DNA from 3 places in the Pseudobutyrivibrio sp. AR14 genome. Region 3 is predicted to be linked to each of the others. Evidence: predicted binding sites of a transcription regulator. Region 3 holds the regulator's gene; each other region holds the start of a gene.

Region 1 (3,286 bases), on a different contig from region 3:
GTAACTGTGTAATTGCAGGCCATAGGAACTATACCTTCGGAAAGTTTTTCAACAGATTGGACGAGGTCCAGATTAATGACTTGATTTACGTTGATACGCCGACTCATACCTATACCTATGCTGTCACAGAAATAAAAACAGTAGAGCCTGATGACCTATCAGTTCTTGACCCAAGCGAAAGTGAACAACTTACACTTTATACATGCACCCCAATTTATGTGGCTAGCCACAGGCTGGTAATAATCGCTGAGAGGGTGAAGTGAGAAATTCGTTACGGTGTAAAGTTTACATAAAAAAAGTTCGTAGCTATCAAGCTCTTGGTGTTGCGCAGCGAAACATGTTAGTTGAGCGAAGCAATATCCAAGGCTTGAGAGCGTAACGAACTTTTTTAGTGCGAAATTTTATACGCAGCTCATCAGCTGTGACGAGAGCGGAGACCTAGAGTGATCGAATGAGAACTCTAGGTCATTTTTGTTGAAATAGTGGTAAGATGAAAATCCTGTGGCTTCTGCGATGCAGTCATCCCAGGTAAGGTCTACATTGTAGTAGGCTCCATTTATTTGGACGATATTCCAGGCGTGATTTTCACCCTTTGAGGTGCCAGTAATGTAGTAGCAAGGTATGCCAGCCTGAAGGCATACCATCTGAAATGCTCTGGCGTATCCGGCGCATACTGAAGAGCCTGTGGCAAGTGCAGAGTATGCACTTTGATTCAATGAGTTTGACACGTTGTAGGTGTTCATAGAGCAGATGGCATCGAAAATGTATCGTTCCTTATCTAAATCATTGGAATATTGGCTGGCGCCAGCTACAAGGTCAGAGATGATTCTATCAAAGTTACCTTTTGCAGCAGCAAGGTCTGAAGAATTGATGCCGTAGCTTAATTTAATTTTATGGACGATTCCCTTTGCATCTACAGCGTATTTGTATGAGGTATTAGCCCAGAATATTTCTGGGTGATCGTTGAAAAGCGCATTCATAGTGTCCTCCAAATCTTTTTCAGATAGAGGATCTATCATGCTAAAAAGAGATTCGTCATAGCTGATTAAGGCATTATAGACCTGGTTGTAGACGTTCCTTTCAGGCTCTGATAATAAATTTTTATAAACAGAGCTTGGGTTAATAGATTTTTCACTTGCGTGTGCTATCATTACATTTGATAGCGACAGTGATAGTGCAAAACACAGAGCGAATGCAGTGGTTTTCTTGATTAAAACCCGTATTGATTTATTATTTTCCATGCCTCTTCGCCTCCCCTAATTTGCGATGAGAACTTATCGTGTAATAGATTATAAGGAATAGATGAATAATAAATGTGAAAAAAATATTTTTTCACAAACATTTCACAGAGAAAATACACACCTGTGGCATAAAGATGCTTTGTATTAGATTTTATACTGCCTCAGGGTGGGCGAATATTTGACAATTTTTTATCATTTAGAGTATATTATATTTGCGAAGGAAACTAATGTGGCAAGTTAGAGTTTACTAACATGTGTATTAAGCCACAATTCATAAATGATTTTGGAGGGCTTACGTTGGACTACAAAATAATAGAAGTTAAACAAAGCATCTTTGAAGATAATGATGCTGACGCTGAGCGACTTAGACAGGAGATAAAAGAAGACAACACATTTCTCATTAATCTGATGTCTTCACCTGGCTCAGGAAAGACTACCACATTATGCCGTACTATTAATGGTCTTAAGGACGAGATGAAAATAGGTGTAATGGAGGCGGATATTGATTCTGATGTGGACGCGGCTACTGTCACAGAGGCTGGAGCCCGTGCAATTCAGATACATACAGGAGGCATGTGCCACCTAGATGCAGACATGACCCGTCAGGGATTACATGAGCTTGGCACTAGTGATTTGGACCTTGTTTTCCTGGAAAATGTTGGCAATTTGGTTTGTCCTGCAGAGTTTGATACCGGTTCAACTGCAAATGTTATGATTCTCTCTGTTCCAGAGGGAGACGACAAGCCATATAAGTATCCACTGATGTTTTCGGTGTGTGATGTGATACTTGTCAACAAATGTGACACCCTAGAGGTGTTTACAGATTTCTCAAAAGACAGAGTGGTCGAGCGAATCCACGAACTAAATCCAAAGGCAAAGGTAATATTTATCTCTGCCAAGACTGGCGAAGGATTTGACGAATGGATTCAATGGTTGAGGGGCCAGGTAGCCGACTATCGCAGTTAAGTCTTTTTGAGTGGAGTATAAGTACATAATTAATGAGCGGTAAAAGGAGGAAATAACTAGTATGGGAATTGGACCAGACAGATTAGGAGATTTTTATCCTGATTGGGTGAATGACCTAAAGGACGAGGACCTTCGTCCTGAGATTCTTAAGCTTGGTAAGGTGATTACAGACAGAGCTAAGATTAAGCTTGGATTGCAGAAAGTTACCAAGTATGATCCTGAGTACTGGGCTGTTGCTAATCTTGCACCTACAAAGGAGATTGCAGAGCTTGCCCTTTCTATGGGAGGCATCAGAAAGCCAAAGACATTTTCGCAACTTCTTGCTATTACAGGTCTTGATGAGAAGACTCTTAATGAGAGATTAGAGCAGGCTAGCTACACAGGTCTTTTAGAGTGGAACTATGAGAACGAGGCTCATGAGAAGCAGTGGGTACTTCCTATGTTTGTACCAGGCTCAGCAGAGTTCTCAAACATGAATCAGGACTTCTTAAAGGAGCACCCTGAGATGGGACGTTTCTTCGAGAGAATGAGTCGTCTTCCACTTGAGGGACTTACACACATGGTACCACCAGGAGGTGCTGGTATTGGTATGCATGTTATTCCTGTTGAGGAAGCTATTTCTATGGAGCAGGAAGCAATCGGACTTGAGAAGATTTCTTACTGGCTGGACAAGTACGAGGGCAAGTATGCAAAATCACCTTGTTCATGTCGTCTTTCTAGAAAGACATACAACGAGGGTTGTGCAGATGACCCTGAGGGATGGTGTATCGCTGTTGGTGATATGGCTGACTATGTTGTTGAGACCAATAAGGGCGGTGAGTACATCACTAAGGAAGAGGCTCTTGCTATCTTCAAGCAGGCAGAGGACAACGGTTTTGTTCACCAGATTACTAACATCGATGGCGAGAACAAGATTTTTGCTATCTGTAACTGTAATGTAAATGTATGTTACGCACTTCGTACATCACAGCTTTTCAATACTCCAAACATGTCACGTTCTGCTTATGTGGCACATGTTACAGCTGAGGATTGTGTTGCTTGTGGTAAGTGTGTTGAGAATTGTCCTGCAGGTGCTGTTA
Region 2 (3,286 bases), on a different contig from region 3:
GCTCTCCTCTTCTCTCCGGTGATGAGGATAGACGATATTTCGAAGGTCCATGGATGCATAAATACAATGGTAAATACTACTTCTCTTATTCCACTGGTACAACACATAAAATCGTTTATGCAACCAGCGATAACCCTCTCGGTCCATTTACCTATCAAGGAGTTATCCTTGAGCCGGTAATTGGATGGACCACACATCATTCAATCGTTGAGTATCATGGCAAATGGTATCTCTTCTATCACGATTGTGAATACTCAAAGGGTATCAACCATCGTAGATGTGTTAAATACTGTGAGCTTAAGTACAACTCAGATGGAACAATACAAACAATTACACCACAGTACAATTAATCATTATAATAAGCCAGGGCTTGGTCAATTGACCAAGCCCTTTTTATTGCTAATACAAAAAGGAGCTTACCTAGAATAGGTAAGCTCCAAATAATTCTATTTATTTGTTTGAACGTCTCCAGATGTTCATCTTCTCTGCTTCCTTAATAAGCTCGTCTCTGAAGTCTGGGTGAGCAATAGAGATAATCTTCTCTGCTCTCTCCCATGTAGAAAGACCCTTGAGGCAAACCTTACCGTACTCTGTAACGAGATAATGTGTGTTAGCACGTGTATCTGTTACGATAGAACCCTCAGCAAGTGTAGGACGGATACGGCTCTTTACAGTGCCATCCTTTGTTGTAAATGTAGATGAGAGACATACAAAGCTCTTACCACCATTAGAAAGGTAAGCACCAAGTACGAAGTCAAGCTGTCCGCCTGCACCAGAGATGTGCTTTGTTCCAGCTGACTCAGCGTTAATCTGACCAAATAAGTCAACGTCTACTGCATTGTTGATTGAAATGAAGTTATCAAGTGCAGAAATCTGACGGATATCATTAGTGTAATCAACAGGAGCACTCATAAGCTCTGGATTCTCATCCATGTAATCGTACATCTTCTTTGTACCAGCACCGAAAGCGTATGTCTGACGGAATCTATCAATGTTCTTCTTAGCACCAGTAATCTTACCAGCGCGGGCAATATCAACAAATGCATCTACATACATCTCAGTATGAACACCAAGATCCTTAAGGTCTGACTCAGCAATCATAGCACCAACAGTATTAGGCATACCACCGATACCAAGCTGTAAGCAAGCACCATTTGGAATCTCTTCAACAATAAGCTTAGCAACTGCCTTATCAACCTCTGTAGGAGTTGTAGCACCACCCATCTCAAGGATAGCTGGATTATCACCCTCAACAATAGCGTCAACCTTTGAAATGTGAACGCCCTCTTCGAAACCACCTAAGCAACGAGGCATATTCTTATTAACCTCAACAATAACATGCTTAGAGTTCTCAACTACAGCCATAAGATGTGATGCATTAGGACCGAAGTTGAAATAACCATGATTATCCATAGGAGCTGTAACAATCATAAGAACATCGTTTGGCTCGATATGCTCTCTATAGTATCTTGGAAGCTCAGAATATCTAACAGGTGCATAGAATGCGCAACCTCTAGCGATAAGCTTTCTCTCGATACCACCCATGTGCCATGAGTTCCATGTGAAATGCTCACCAGCATCCTCACGCTCAAAAATAGCTGGAAGCTTCATAACGATACCACCACGTACCTTAACGTCTCTAAGCTCATCTGTACGGGCTGCAAGAGCCTTATCAAGGGCATCAGCTGTGCCAGTACACCAGCCGTAATCAACCCAATCTCCACTCTTAACAACTTTAACAGCCTCAGCTGCTGTAGTTAATTTCTTTTTGTATTCTGCTTGAAAATCCATACTAACCTCCGCTCGTTAAATAATTATCAATTAAATAGAATTTTACCACTTATGGCCCTCCTCTTCAACAAAAACTCAAATTGACTTTCTTGTCTAATATTATTCATGACGGTGAAGCCACTAATCTCCGTATATGAAAAAATAATTTCATTCCCCCACAAACAAGTTTGGCGGGAAAGAAAAAATTAATTTGATATCTGTGAATAGTAACTAAATAATGTCAGAAACAGGATTCCATCAAGAATAATAGTGATATAATGTATTTAGAAGTATTCATCAGGAGGTAAAGCAAATGTCAAAACAAGAAATTGAAATTGCTGGTGCAAAGAGGCAGCTTGAGATTACCCCTTTTGAGCATCACACCAAATTTCATGAAACAGATTTACAGGGAGTTATTCATCCATCCAATTATCTAAACTGGTTGGAGGATGCTAGAATGCATCTAATGGAGCAGATGGGCCTTGGATTCAAGCAAATGCTTGATATGGAAATCAGCTCTCCTATCATCTCTCAGTCAATAGAATATAGAAGCAATGTGAAATTCGATGAAACAATTGTAATCGATACCAAGCTCTTGTCTTACGATGGTCACGAAATGGAAATAGCCTATCGTATATACGATAAAGCTACTGGTGAAGATAGAGCCATGGCTAAGACCCGCCACTGCTTTGTAAACAAATCCGGTGCGCCGATTTCTATGAAGCGTGCCTACCCAGAGCTGGATACCAAATTCTTCGAATTTAAATAATAATAATAATAGCCACCATGTTACGCTCTCAAGCCTAAGATATTGTTCCGGTTCACTACATGTGAACCTACACAACACTTAGAGCTTGATAGCTACATGGTGGCTTTCGTATGCCATACGACTTTCGTATTCCTTACGGTTTTATTGGTTCTTAGCGGCTATTTCGGTGAGTAGATTGATAAACTCAACATCAGATTCCTGTACACGAAGATTGGTCTCTATCCTCTCTCCGTTAGGGTCTGTAATGGAAATCTCGATGACTGAACCTGGTGTCATAGCCTTGTTTTTAGCAGCTCCAAAAAATGGAATCAACTTAGGATGATTGGCATTAAATTTCGCAGCCGCGCTTTTTACTCTAAATAAATCTGCTGGATTAAACCCCATGATAATCTCCTTTTCAAATTAGTCATAACACAGGAACTACTATATCTTGTAATCCCTTCTTATATCATATACTCACGCAATAGTTTACGCAACTCTTCTTCCTTAATAGGTTTTGCAATATAATCGGCAAATCCCATAGCCTCATATTTTTCTTTTGCGCCAACTATCGCATTTGCGGTTTGCATAATAAGTGGCGTATCTTTATTAAGGTTGTCATCCATTCTACTCATTATATCCTTCAGTTCCAGGCCATCCATTCCCGGCATCAAATGATCAATGAATATCAAATCATATTTTGTTCTCTTTACCTTCTCTAATGCCTCTGCCCCACTAATTGCAGTATCCACCACAATGTCTGTGTTA
Region 3 (3,286 bases):
TCATCGGAGAAATAATGGCAGATGATGGTGAAGTTACTCTGAAAAAAGATGCCACAATGGGCTATCTTGCTCAGTATCAAGAGGATGCCTTTAGTTCTAACATTTTAAATACAGTTCTTAGCGCTAGAGAAGATTTACTTTCCATGGAAAAAAGACTTTCTGAAATGGAAAGTATGATGAGTTCAATTGATAATTCTGAAATGGCTAAATTCATGGATGATTATCATAAGTTACAGCATCAGTTTGATTTGCAGGGTGGGTATACATTCCGCTCTGAGGCTATTGGTATTTTAAAGGGATTAGGCTTTGAACAAGAGGACTTCGATAAGAGCATGAACGAGCTTTCAGGTGGTCAAAAGACAAGAGTTTCTCTTGGTAGACTTCTGGCTTCTTCACCTGACTTATTGCTTTTAGATGAGCCTATTAACCATTTGGATTTAAAATCTATTATGTGGTTAGAGGGGTATCTTTCTTCATACAAGGGAGCAGTGATTATTGTAGCCCATGATAGATATTTTCTTGATAAGATAGCTGACCATGTGGTTGATTTGTCTTACGGTAGGACTAGTGTCTATACCGGTAATTATACTGCCTTTATGCAGCAAAAAGAGATTTATATGATTTCTTATGAGCGCTCTTATGAGAAGCAGCAAAAAGAGATTGAACATCAAAAGGCTGTTATCGATAAGCTTCAGTCTTTTAACAGAGAAAAATCAATCAAGCGAGCAGAGAGCCGCAAAAAGCTTTTGGATAAAATGGATGTGATGGATGCTCCTGATAAGGACATGCCTAAGATGCGACTTACTCTTGAAATAGAAAAAGAAAGTGGCAAGGATGTTCTTGATTTTTCTCATGTGACAAAATCCTATGAGGATAAAAATATCTTCACTGATTTATCATTTGAGGTACACAAGGGTGATAGGATTGCTATTTTAGGTGATAACGGAACAGGTAAGACAACTATCTTAAAGTGTATCAATGGTCTTACTGATTTTGAATCAGGAGAAATTCGCTTTGGTGTCAATGTTACTGTGGGTTACTATGATCAGGAACAGCAGGGGCTCACTGAAACTAATACTATTTTTAGTGAGTTGCATGATGCCTATCCATTTTTGACTGAAACAAAGGTAAGAAATACCTTGGCTGCATTCATGTTCACTGAAGATGATGTATTCAAGAGGATTAGTGATTTGTCCGGTGGAGAAAGAGGACGTGTGTCTTTGGCAAAGCTTATGCTTTCCAAGTCTAATTTACTCATTCTCGATGAGCCTACCAACCATCTTGATATGGATTCTAAGCAGATGCTAGAAGAGGCTCTTAATGAATATGACGGTACACTTTTGTATGTCAGCCACGATCGATATTTCGTAAATAGAACTGCAAATATGATTCTTGAGCTCTCTGATGGAAAGCTTATAAAGTATTTGGGCAATTACGATGATTACATTGCTAAAAAAGAACAGCTTTATGGAACACAGACTGAGTCTGTATCCCTTGGGGCCTCAGAAGAGACTGCAGCTAAGCTTGACTATAAGGAACAGAAGAGAATAGAAGCTGAAAAAAGAAAGCTTCAAAACAGGATTTCTAAAATTGAAGAGGAAATCGAGACCCTTGAATCCAAGAAGGCAGCTATAGAAGAGGAGTTCTTAAAGCCTGAAAATATGACCAATTCTGCCAAGCTTAACGAGCTTACCGCTAAGCAGAAAGAAATAGATTCTCGCCTTGAAGAATTGTACGATGAGTGGGGATTGTTAAATCCTTGACATGCTTTTAGACAGATTTTATAATTAATTTATTGAATAGATTTTAGGAGGCTTACGCTTTGGATAAAAAGATTTCTCAGGCTGTCATCAGGAGATTGCCTAGATATTATCGCTATTTAGGCGAATTATTAGATGATGGTGTGGAAAGAATTTCTTCTAATGATCTAAGTAAGAGGATGCATGTTACCGCATCTCAGATTAGACAGGATTTGAACAATTTTGGTGGCTTTGGTCAGCAGGGCTATGGCTATAATGTTGCTTATCTCCACGAGGAAATTGGTAATATACTTGGTGTTCATGACACCCATAATGTTATTGTTATCGGTGCTGGTAATTTAGGCCAGGCCATAGCAGGATATGTTAAATTTGAGCGAGTTGGATTTAAAATAATTGGACTTTTTGATGTTAATCCTGAACTCAAAGGCAAGATGGTTAGAGATCTTCCTGTTCAGATGCTAGAGGATCTTCCTGAATTCATTAAGAATAATGATGTTGAGATTGCGGCGCTAACCCTTCCAAAATCAAATGCTAAGGCTACAGCTCTCAAGCTTGTATCTCTTGGCGTCCATGCAATTTGGAATTTTGCCCATGTTGATTTGGATGATATTCCAGATGTGGTTATCGAAAACGTTCATTTGTCTGATAGCTTAATGCAGTTATCTTATAATATTACTCAGCATAAGAATAAGTAGGTGAGTTTATGGGGGAGCATGATTATTCTGCAGCAATTGCTAAAATAAAAGTTCCAATGCTTATATTGGATCAAAAGTGGCATAGATTGTTTGCTCTAGGCGGCAAGCCTAGCAATGTTAAAGAATTAGAAACTAGAGAAAATGACCTTTTAAAGAGAGAGGCAGAGCTTAAAAAGGAGCTGAAAGATTTAAAGAAAGTCAAAGAGAATCTTATGTCTTCTGTTATGTCTAACATGGAAGGCACTTCCGATTTGGTTTCTAAGAAGCTTGATGATGATAAGCGTCTCTTGGAAGAGTGTAAAGAACGCATAGCTTCTGCAGAGGATGAGCTGATGGATATTCCTAATCAGACAGAGGAGGTCAATAAGCAGCTTATGCTTGCCTCCATGGATTATTGCTATGATAAGCTTCGCACTAATTCTCAAGAGGCTGAGGAGATTACTAACTGGATAAAGGATATCCGTGTCCAGCTTAAGAAAAATGTCATTAGAAAGCATAATCGAGAGATTAATAATAAAGAGATTTACTCATATATGCATGATGTTTTTGGTATGGAAGTTCTTAATTTATTCGACTTACAAAATGGGGATTTCTATCTTGGTACAGCTGATGACAAAGCTGACGATAAATCAGCTAAGAAATCTTCTGAGGAGGAGGCCGCAGACCTATCTAATGTTAACTTAGAAGATGTAGATTTAGATGCGGTTTCTAAGGAGACAAAAGAGGATTCTGATGAAATAGATGAGTCTATTGAATCAGCTGAAGAAAATCAATAAATCTATAAAAGACTAGACTTTATAAAGTTTAGTCTTTTTTTATGACTTATGGTAA

Evidence for each region. The regulator Rex, encoded in region 3, represses fermentation and respiration genes when NADH is low (regulators of the CRP and FNR family bind a similar motif). The targets are predictions, from matches to a motif close to ATTGTTAANTANTTAACAAT.
Region 1: hypB (hydrogenase nickel incorporation protein HypB) is a predicted target of Rex. The motif match lies at 1,419-1,438, and genes of this name have one in related genera.
Region 2: BLP50_RS01980 (butyryl-CoA:acetate CoA-transferase) is a predicted target of Rex. The motif match lies at 1,803-1,822, and genes of this name have one in related genera.

What each region holds. Positions count from the first base shown of each region.
Region 1 covers NZ_FMUY01000004.1:74,472-77,757, reverse strand. The annotation lists gene BLP50_RS04755 (sortase) at 1-263, shown strand, start outside; gene BLP50_RS04750 (transglutaminase domain-containing protein) at 402-980, opposite strand; gene hypB (hydrogenase nickel incorporation protein HypB) at 1,539-2,207, shown strand; gene BLP50_RS04740 (FAD-dependent oxidoreductase) at 2,269-3,286, shown strand, end outside.
Region 2 covers NZ_FMUY01000002.1:45,655-48,940, reverse strand. The annotation lists gene BLP50_RS01985 (glycoside hydrolase family 43 protein) at 1-350, shown strand, start outside; gene BLP50_RS01980 (butyryl-CoA:acetate CoA-transferase) at 451-1,791, opposite strand; gene BLP50_RS01975 (acyl-CoA thioesterase) at 2,084-2,539, shown strand; gene BLP50_RS01970 (hypothetical protein) at 2,681-2,923, opposite strand; gene BLP50_RS01965 (hybrid sensor histidine kinase/response regulator) at 2,983-3,286, opposite strand, start outside.
Region 3 covers NZ_FMUY01000001.1:247,265-250,550, forward strand. The annotation lists gene abc-f (ribosomal protection-like ABC-F family protein) at 1-1,763, shown strand, start outside; gene BLP50_RS01150 (redox-sensing transcriptional repressor Rex) at 1,823-2,455, shown strand; gene BLP50_RS01155 (hypothetical protein) at 2,464-3,231, shown strand.